3 regions of the Streptomyces sp. NPDC049040 genome follow, and region 3 is predicted to be linked to each of the others. Evidence: riboswitches for the same ligand, from Rfam matches in the RefSeq annotation. Region 3 holds a riboswitch; each other region holds the start of a gene.

Region 1 (3,267 bases), on a different contig from region 3:
GCAGTTTGGCGCGGTCGATGAAGCGGCCGGTGGCCACGTCGCGGATCTCCGCGTCGTCCTCCCAGCTGTCCCAGAGCCGCCGCACCACCTCCACGTAGTCCGCGGCCTCGCCGAACAGCTCGTGCAGCAGCGCCAGTCCGGCGGGCGAGTCCAGCTCCGCGACGGGCAGCCGGGGCACTTCGCGGCGGCCGAAGTGCGCGGCCTCGTCGGCCCGCCCCGACACCCGGACCTGCACGCCGGCCCGGCCGCCGCTGACGTGGTCGAGGGTGGCGACGGCCTTGGAGAGGTGGAAGGGCTCGGTGTGGGTGACCACCGCGGTCGGGATCAGCCCGATGTGCTCGGTCAGCGGGGCGATCCGGGCCGCGGTCAGCACCGCGTCCAGCCGGCCGCGCACCTGGTCGGTGCGCCCGTCGGGTCCGGTGAAGCGGGTGGACTGCTGGCCGAGGGAGTCCTCGATGGTGACGAAGTCCAGCAGGCCGCGCTCGGCTTGCGCGGCCAGGCCGCCCCAGTAGGCGGCGGTGAACAGGTCCGCGGGGCGGGCATCGGGTTCCCGCCAGGCCGCCGGGTGCCAGCCGGCACCGTCCAGCGCGACGGCCAGGTGGAGGAGAGAGGGGGATCGGGACATGGGCGTACCGCTTCCTGGTCGGACGGAGCGCAGGCGGACAGCCGTCGCGGTGGCATGCCGACCGCCGTGGCAGGCATGCCGAACAAGGCCCGCACCGGGCGTGGGCCCGGCGGGGTTCAGCGAAGGAGGAGGGGCGTGGAGCCGGGCCGGTGCGGTGACCGGGAAGGTGTGCCGGAGGCTCGCGGTGTCGTGTGCGGTGCGGCGCGGGCGCCGGATCGGCCCGGTGGTGGGCCTACGCGACTGATCCGGCGGCGCCGCTCGGCGCCGTGCGGGACGTCGCGAGCGGGTGGACCTTCCCGGTCACCGCAATGGCACGGGACGTGTGGCAGTGGCCGGTGACCGGTACTGCCTCAGCGGCCCGGACACAGTGCGCCGGCGACGCGCTGGAGGTCGATGTGCCGGCGCGAGAACATGGCGATGGAGGGCAGCGGCTTTTCGGTGGTCTCCGGCACCTCGTCACCTCCCCGTCCCGAGCGGCTCACGCCTGCCGGGTTCGCACTTGCCGGGCCGTCGTCGGCCCCGCCGGGTCGTCACCTGGAGCACCCCGCCGCGACGGAGGGTTGCCGGTCAGCAGGCCAGGGCCTTGGTTGCTGACGCTCATGACCTGCAAGCACGGTAACTCCGCCGCGCCGTCGAACACAATCCCTTCCGGCCAGGAGTGACACCCGTCGCTTCCCGGCCGCCGGAGCCGTCGGGGGATTGTCTGGCCGCTGCCCTGCGGTTAACGTGCTGTAGGCATGGGGCCCTCGAACAGGGCCGACGAGTGCGACTCGAAGAGAGCGAGGGGATGGACATGGACGCGGCACAGCGCGACCGCGAGTCGTCCCCCGATGGCTCATTCAGGACCCGGGTGACCCGGCGGCACGTCGATCTGCTGCGTGTCAGCAGCGCCCTGTGTCCGGAAACGACCGCGGTCCACTGACCGCCTGCGGGCCCGCTGTCCGGCCGGCCCCGAACTCCCGCCCGTCCACGGCATCCTGACGTGCGCCCGGTGACCGGCGCGCGGACCCGCCGTGCGCGGCGCCGCCTCCTTCCACCCTTTTCCCGGTAGCCCCAGCGGCAGTCCGGTGCCCCCGTGCGGGGTGCCGCGCCGCCGCGCGCTGCCGCGCTCCCCGACGAGACGGGACCCCTCATGACCCAGCACGACCTCTCCGGGCCGGCCACTGCCGCGCCCGGTCATCCCCCGCCCGACCCGACCGAGCCGGCGTCCGGCCGGCGGCCACCGCACGCCCTGGACAGCCGACCGGCGGACGGGGAGTTGCTGGCCGCCCGGCTGGTCCCGCTGCGCCGCCCCGGGCAGTGGATCTCCGCCGCGGTGCTGCTGGTGCTGTTCGCCATGCTGGTGCACACCCTGGTGGCCAACCACCGCTTCCAGTGGGACGTCGTCGGCCGGTACTTCCTACGCGGCTCGATCCTGCACGGCCTGGTGCTCACCCTTTGGCTCACCGCCGCGGTGATGACCAGCGGCTACCTGCTCGGGATCGGCATCGCCGCGATGCGGCTGTCCGGCAACCCGGTGCTGCGGGGGCTGAGTTTCGGCTACGTCTGGCTGATCCGCTCGGTCCCGCCACTGGTGCAGCTCCTCTTCTGGTACGAACTCGCCTCCCTCTACCCGAGGTTGTCGGTGGGCGTGCCCTTTGGCCCCGAGTTCGCGAGCATGGGGACCGCGCACCTGTTCAGCGGCATCCTCGCCGCCTACATCGGACTCACCCTGGACGTGGGCGCGTTCTCCGGGGAGATCGTCCGCGGCGGCATCCTGTCCGTCGACCCCGGGCAGCGCGAGGCCGCCAAGGCACTCGGCCTGCGCGACGGTCGGATCTTCCGCCGGATCGTGCTGCCGCAGGCCATGCCGGCCATCGTGCCCGCCTCGGGCAACCTGCTGATCGGCATGCTCAAAGCGACCTCGATCGTCAGCGTGATCGCCGTCCAGGACCTGCTGTACTCCACCCAGTTGATCTACAACCAGAACTTCCTGATCATGCCGCTGCTGCTGGTCGCCACCCTCTGGTACATCATCCTGACCAGCCTGCTCTCGATCGGGCAGTACTACGTCGAGCGCCACTACGCACGCGGCAGCAACCGGCCGGGCAGCCGCCAGGGCCGCGGGCTGTGGCAGGTGACGCGGTCCAACATCCCGCTCTTCGGCCGGGCCAGGACCGACCTGGCGGGACTGTCATGACCGGCGGCGAGCGCCCGCTGGTGCGCATCCGCGGGCTGCGCAAGAGCTTCGGCGCCCACACCGTCCTCGACGGCATCGACCTGGACGTCCGCGAGGGCGAGGTCACCGTGCTGCTCGGGCCCTCCGGCTCCGGGAAGTCGACGCTGCTGCGCTGCGTGAACCACCTGGAGAGGCCGGACGCCGGCTTCGTCGAGATCGGGGGCGACATCGTCGGCTACCGCCGCGACGGCAACCGGTTGCGCGAGCTGCGGTCCCGGTCGGTCACCAGGCAGCGCGCCCATGTGGGCATGGTCTTCCAGCAGTTCAACCTCTTCCCGCACATGACCGTGCTGGAGAACATCATCGAGGCGCCGGTGGCGGTACGCGGCCTGTCGCGCAAGGACGCCGTCGCCCGGGCCCGCGAACTGGTGGCACGCGTCGGCCTCGCGGGCCGGGAGGACTCCTACCCCCGGCAGATGTCCGG
Region 2 (3,267 bases), on a different contig from region 3:
GATCGTGCTCATCAAGACCACCGTGGATCGGATCCCCGAGATCGCCGAGGAGATCGCCGCGCTGGACAGCGTCAGTGAGGTGTACTCGGTGACCGGTACGTACGATCTGATCGCGCTGGTGCGGGTGGCCCGGCATGACGACCTGGCGGACATCATCCCGGGGCGGATCAGCAAGATCCCCGGGGTGCAGGTCACCGACACGCATGTCGCGTTCCGCACGTATTCGCAGCATGACCTGGAGGCCGCGTTCGCGATCGGGCTCGACTCCTAGCCACTCCCCCCGGGGGCGTTGACCTGCGCGGGCGCCCCCCACGCACCGTCGCGTCACGACGACCAGCCCCCACCGGGGCGCGGGTTGTCACCGGCCCGAGGGGGCTGATCGGTCTGATCCGGACCGACCGGCCGGTGGTCGGTTGCCCGCGCCGTTCCCCGCGCCCCTGTATGGCGACGTCCGCGGCATCCGCCCCCAGCCCGCGGCAGGGGGGCGCCGGGGGACGCGTGCGTCCCGGGTCCTAGGCGGAAGGGGAGGGCACGCAGCGGCCGTTTTCCGTGTGGTAGGTCCATGAGGCGCCCTCACGGACGAGTGTGCCGAGGGCGCGGACGAAGCGCAGGACGTGCTCGGGCGGGGTGCCGACGCCGAAGCTGACCCGGACCGCGTTGAAGGACAGCTCCTCGGGGGAGCCGCAGGCCCCGGGGTCCTCGGGTTCACCGCCGAGCAGGTGCCGCACCAGCGGGTGGGCGCAGAAGAGTCCGTCCCGCACCCCGATGCCGTATTCCGCGGAGAGCGCCGCGGCGAGGTGCGAGCTGTTCCAGCCCTGGACGACGAAGCTCAGCACGCCGACCCGGTCGGCGTCCGCGCCGAAAAGCGATAGCACCCGCACCTCGGGGATCGCGGCGAGCCCGTCCCGCAGCAGGGCGAGCAGCCGCTCCTCGTGCTCGACCAGCCGGTCGAACCCGGCCTCGGTCAGTGCCTTGCAGGCCGCCGCGACGGCGTACGCCCCGATGACGTTGGGCGATCCGGCCTCGTGCCTGGCGGCGGCCCCCTGCTGCCACTCGGCGTCGACCTGCCCGTCGGGGCGCCGGACCACCGAGCGGGTGGCGCCGCCGCCCGCGAGGTAGGGCTCGGCGTCGCGCAGCCAGTCCGCCCGCCCGGCGAGCACCCCGGCACCGAAGGGCGCGTAGAGCTTGTGGCCGGAGAAGGCGACCCAGTCGACGTCGAGTTCCGCGATGTCCACCGGGCGGTGCGGGGCGAGCTGTGCGGCGTCCAGCACGATGCGGGCACCGTGCCGGTGCGCGGCGGCGGCCAGCCGGCGTACCGGCCACAGCTCGCCGGTGACGTTGGACGCTCCGGTGACGCACACCAGCTTGGGCCCCTTGGGCGCCCCGTGCAGTGCCACGTCGAGGGCGGCGACCGCCTGCTCCGGGGTGTGCGGCGCGGGCAGGAAGGTGACCTGGGCGTCCCGCGCCCGCTGCCAGGGCAGCAGCGCCGCGTGGTGCTCGGTCTCGAAGACGAAGACCTGGGTACCGGCCGGCAGGGCCGCGGCCAGCAGGTTCAGCGAGTCGGTGGTGGACCGGGTGAAGACGACCTCGTCGGTGGGTCGACAGCCGAGGAAGCCGGCGACGGTGGCCCGGCTCTGCTCGAAGAGTTCGGTGGACAGCTGGGAGAGGTAGCCGGCGCCGCGGTGCACGCTGCCGTAGTAGGGGGCGTACGCGGCCACGTCGTCCCACACCCGCTGGAGCGCGGGGGCGCTGGCGGCGTAGTCGAGGGCGGCGTAGGTGACTTCGCCGCCGGTCACCAGCGGCACGGACACGTCCCGGCCGAGCACGGGCAGCGGCGCGGCGGCCGGCTCGGGGCTTGCGGCGGCATCGGAGGGGGCGACGGGGGTGGTCACGGAAAAGGTCATGGCAGGCTCCTGGCAGCAGGAAGGCACGTGACAGCGCCGCGCGCCTGGCGAGGCGCTACGCGACGGTCGGACGGCAGCGGGCGGACGAGGGACCGGTGCACTGCGGCACCGCGGTATGGCGGAACCGGGGCCGAAAGGCCCTATCGCATTCGCTTGCGCATGAAAGAACTCCCGTTGTCCGGCTTGCTGCGAGCCTCGCTGCCCACAGCCCGGTCATCACCCGGGGCACCCCGCCTCGGACGGAGGGTTGCCGGACAGCGAGCCGGGGCCTTTGCGCTGTCACTCGTGACCTGGAAGGGATTCTGCCACAGGACGCCGTACGCGCAAGGCGCCGTCCGAGGTTCGGACGGCGCCTTGCGGTGCGGTCAGGCGTTGGTGGCCGCGGCCCAGCGTTCGAGCGCCGCGGCGGCGGCGCCTGAGTCGAGGGACCGCGCCGCGGTGGCCACTCCCGCGGCCAGCTGCTCCTCGAGCGTGCCGGTGCCCGGGTCCAGGGCGACCAGCGCGGCCGCCGAGTTGAGCAGCACCGCGTCCCGTACGGGCCCGGTCTCGCCGGCCAGCAGCCGCCGTGCGACGTCGGCGTTGTAGGACGGGTCGCCGCCGCGCAGCGCCTCGATGGGCACCAGGTCGATCCCGATGTCGCGCGGGTCGAAGGAGTGCTGGGTGACCTTGCCGTCACGGACCACCCACACCTGCGAGGGGGCGGTCGTGGTCAGCTCGTCCAGGCCGTCGTCGCCGCGGAAGACCAGGGCGGACGAGCCGCGTTCCGCCAGCACCCCGGCCATGATCGCGGCCATCCGCAGGTCGGCGACCCCGGTGGCCTGCGCGCGCACCCGGGCCGGGTTGGTCAGCGGGCCGAGGAAGTTGAAGGTGGTGGCGACCCCCAACTCGGCCCGCGCGGTGGCGACATGGCGCAGCGCCGGGTGGAATCGCACCGCGAAGCAGAAGGTGATGCCCGCCTCCTCCGCGACCTCGACGACCCGCTCGGGGGTCAGGTCCAGGTTCACCCCGAGCTGCCCGAGCACGTCGCTGGCACCGCTGGCGGAGGACGCGGCCCTGTTGCCGTGCTTGACGACCTTCGCACCGGTGCCGGCGACCACTATCGCCGACATGGTGGAGATGTTGACCGTCTTGGCCCGGTCGCCACCGGTGCCGACGATGTCCACGGTGGGCCCCGGCACGGTGATGGTCCTGGCGTGCGAGTACATCGCCCGCACCATGCCGGTGACTTCCTCGACGGTCTCGCCCTTGGCCCGCAGCGCCACCGCGAACCCGGCGATCTGCACGTCGGTCGCGGTACCGCGCATCACGGCGTCCATCGCCCAGGCCGTGTCGTCGGCCTCCAGGTCCCGCCCCGCGATCAGCG
Region 3 (3,267 bases):
GTTGACATACACGTTCACGAAACGACGGAGCTTTCCGGCGTCGTCGAGAACCCGCGCGGAAATACCCGCATGATTCTTTTCCAGCGACTCGATCACCGCGGCGAGCGTCTCACCCTCGGCCTGGACCTCGGCCTTGCCGCCGGTGTAGGTGCGAAGGATCGTGGGGATGCGTACGGAAGCACTCATGCGAGGCCAGCCTCTCGGAAAGCGGCAACGGTGGGACGGATGGTCGCGGTCGGCCCGGTGGTCGGGGACACCGCGTCCAGGGTCTTGAGCCCGTCGCCGGTGTTCAGCACGACGGTCTCGGCAGCCGGGTCGAGCTGCCCGGTCTCGATCAGCTTCCTGAGCACCCCGACGGTCACCCCGCCTGCCGTCTCGGCGAAGATGCCCTCGGTGCGGGCCAGCAGCTTGATGGCGTCCACGACCTGCTCGTCGTTCACGTCCTCGACCGCGCCGCCGGTGCGCCGAGCGATGTCCAGCACGTAGGGGCCGTCAGCCGGGTTGCCGATCGCCAGCGACTTGGCGATGGTGTCCGGCTTCACCGGGCGCACGACGTCGTGCCCGGCCTTGAAGGCCGCGGACACCGGCGAGCAGCCCTCGGCCTGCGCGCCGTAGATCTTGTACGGCTTGTCCTCGACCAGGCCGAGCTTGATCAGCTCCTGGAGGCCCTTGTCGATCTTGGTGAGCTGCGAGCCCGAGGCGATCGGGATGACCAGGTTGTCCGGCAGCCGCCAGCCGAGCTGCTCCGCGATCTCGTAGGCCAGCGTCTTGGAACCCTCGCCGTAGTACGGCCGCAGGTTGACGTTGACGAAGCCCCAGCCCTCGCCGATCGGGTCGCCGATCAGCTCCGAGCAGAAGCGGTTCACGTCGTCGTACGAACCCTCGATCGCGACCAGCTCGCCGCCGTAGACCGCGGCCATCACGACCTTGCCCTGCTCCAGGTCGTGCGGGATGAACACGCACGAGCGGAAGCCCGCCCTCGCGGCCGCGGCGCCGACCGCGCCCGCCAGGTTGCCCGTCGACGAGCAGGACAGCGTGGTCAGGCCGAAGGTCCGGGCGGCCTCCAGGGCGATCGCGACGACCCGGTCCTTGAAGGAATGCGTCGGGTTGCCGGAGTCGTCCTTCACGTACAGGCCGCCGGTGATGCCCAGCTCGCGCGCCAGATTGTCGGCCTTGACGAGCTTGGTCCAGCCCGGGTTGAGATTCTGCTTCTCGGTCACATCGGCCGGCACCGGCAGCAGCGGTGCGTAGCGCCAGATGTTCGCGGGGCCGGCCTCGATCCGCCGGCGCAGGCCCTCGGGGTCGCCGAGCGGCAGGTCGTACGCCACCTCGAGCGGCCCGAAACACTCCTGGCAGGCGAAGATCGGGCTCAGCGGGAAGCGGGTGCCGCACTCCCGGCAGGACAGCGCGGCAGCTGGCCCGAAGGCGTCCTGGTGGGGGTTTTCCGCAGCGGCGGAAGTGGTGCCGGCGACAGTCTGCACAGCCATGGTGGCGAGGCCCTTTCTCCTCATCTTCCTCGCGGCGGACATCGCCACAAGACGGAATTGGCACCTTCCCCACCATGACCTCGCGGTCGGCGGGAGGGTTGCCGGGGCTTCAACGGGCCGTTCCCTCTGCCCCTCTGGATGAGCGGTATGGCACCGGACTACGGGGTCCGGGCGTTTGTCCTGCCGCGCCACCCCGGCATGCGGGGCGCACAGGCGTTGTTCAAGACTGTAACCGACAAGGGTGACGGTGGAGACAGTCGTCCGAACCGCGAGATGGATCACACAGGAGACGCGCAAGGTGCTGGAAGAGGTGGAACGCTGGCTGGCCGCCCGGTCCTGGTCGGCCGGCGACCGTCCGCTCGACGTGCTGCTCGACGCCAAAAAGGCGGCAGGGCCGGCCGGGACCATCAGTGTGGTCCTGCCCGCACTCGACGAGGAAGCCACCGTCGGCGACATCGTCGCCGTGATCCGCCGCGACCTCATGACACCCGACGTCCCGCTCGTCGACGAGGTCGTCGTCGTCGACTCCGGCTCCCGGGACGCCACCGCCGAAGTCGCCGCCGACGCCGGGGCCACCGTGGTGCGGCGCGACGCCATCCTGCCCCGGCTGCCCGCCGTGGCCGGCAAAGGCGAAGTGCTCTGGCGGTCCCTGCTGGTCACCAGCGGGGAGATCGTGTGCTTCGTCGACGCCGACCTGCGGGAGTTCGACTCCCGCTTCGTGTCAGGGATCGTCGGGCCGCTGCTCACCGAGCCCGACGTGCAACTCGTCAAGGCCATGTACGACCGGCCGCTCGAAGCCGGCGGCTCCATCGTCCCCGCAGGCGGCGGCCGGGTCACCGAACTCGTCGCCCGCCCGCTGCTCAACCTCCACTGGCCGCGGCTGGCCGGTTTCGTCCAGCCGCTCGGCGGCGAATATGCCGCCAGGCGGTCGCTGCTGGAAAAACTGCCCTTCCCCGTCGGCTACGGGGTCGAGCTGGGCATGCTCGTCGACTCGCTCGCCCTCGTCGGGCTCGACGCCCTCGGGCAGGTGGACGTCGGAGTGCGGCACCACCGGCACCAGGACGAACAGGCCCTCGGGCGGATGGCCGCCGCGATCTACCGCACGGCGCACCTGCGGCTGGGCCGCGACCCGCTCGTCCGGCCCCGCCTCACCCAGTACGGCCGCGCGTCGTCCGGGTTCGTGCCGTCGACACATGCGGTCGACACCGTGGAACGTCCACCGATGCTGGACGTCCCCGAATACCTCCACCGCCCCGCGGCCTGACCCCGCCCCGTCCCCCCTGCCCGCGGGGGGGCGCCCTTGCGGAAGGCCGCAACCCCCAGGGGTGCCGGGGGCGCCCTTGCGGACGAGGGCAACCATCAGGGGCGCGGGGAACGGCGCGAGCAACCGGCCACCGGCCGGTGGTCCGGGGGCGACAGCAACAGCCCCCTCGGGACGGAGACGACCCGCGCCCCGGTGGGGGCTGGTCGCGCAGTTCCCCGCGCCCCTGGGGTGGTGCGGTTCGTCGCCACACGACGGCCGTACGCGGCTGGCCGCGCAGTTCCCCGCGCCCCTTTCGGGCGCCCTTGCGGAAGGCCGCAACCCCCAGGGGTGCCGGGGGCGCCCTTGCGGACGAGGGCAACCATCAGGGGCGCGGGGAACTGCGCGAGCAACCACCCACCGGCGGTGGTCCGGAGGCGACAGCAACAGCCCCCTTGGGCCGGAGACGACCCGCACCCCGGTGGGGGGCTTGTCGCGCAGTTCCCCGCGCCCCTGGGGTGGTGCGGTTCGTCGCCACAC

What was found. A riboswitch is a leader RNA that binds a small molecule or an ion and turns the genes downstream of it on or off. The one in region 3 is predicted to bind S-adenosylmethionine.
Region 1: linked by a shared signal. The riboswitch ahead of ACGFMP_RS24000 (putative leader peptide) and the one ahead of thrC (threonine synthase) in region 3 are both predicted to bind S-adenosylmethionine.
Region 2: linked by a shared signal. The riboswitch ahead of ACGFMP_RS08690 (aminotransferase class V-fold PLP-dependent enzyme) and the one ahead of thrC (threonine synthase) in region 3 are both predicted to bind S-adenosylmethionine.

The regions. Positions count from the first base shown of each region.
Region 1 is NZ_JBICTO010000010.1:27,982-31,248, reverse strand. It holds gene ACGFMP_RS24005 (LLM class flavin-dependent oxidoreductase) at 1-625, opposite strand, end outside; gene ACGFMP_RS24000 (putative leader peptide) at 976-1,077, opposite strand; SAM riboswitch class IV at 1,116-1,230, opposite strand; gene ACGFMP_RS23995 (putative leader peptide) at 1,413-1,547, shown strand; gene ACGFMP_RS23990 (amino acid ABC transporter permease) at 1,758-2,804, shown strand; gene ACGFMP_RS23985 (amino acid ABC transporter ATP-binding protein) at 2,822-3,267, shown strand, end outside.
Region 2 is NZ_JBICTO010000002.1:855,544-858,810, reverse strand. It holds gene ACGFMP_RS08695 (Lrp/AsnC family transcriptional regulator) at 1-271, shown strand, start outside; gene ACGFMP_RS08690 (aminotransferase class V-fold PLP-dependent enzyme) at 513-1,904, opposite strand; SAM riboswitch class IV at 2,079-2,195, opposite strand; gene trpD (anthranilate phosphoribosyltransferase) at 2,270-3,267, opposite strand, start outside.
Region 3 is NZ_JBICTO010000012.1:21,423-24,689, forward strand. It holds gene ACGFMP_RS26205 (MoaD/ThiS family protein) at 1-186, opposite strand, end outside; gene thrC (threonine synthase) at 183-1,511, opposite strand; SAM riboswitch class I at 1,505-1,632, opposite strand; gene ACGFMP_RS26215 (glucosyl-3-phosphoglycerate synthase) at 1,786-2,751, shown strand.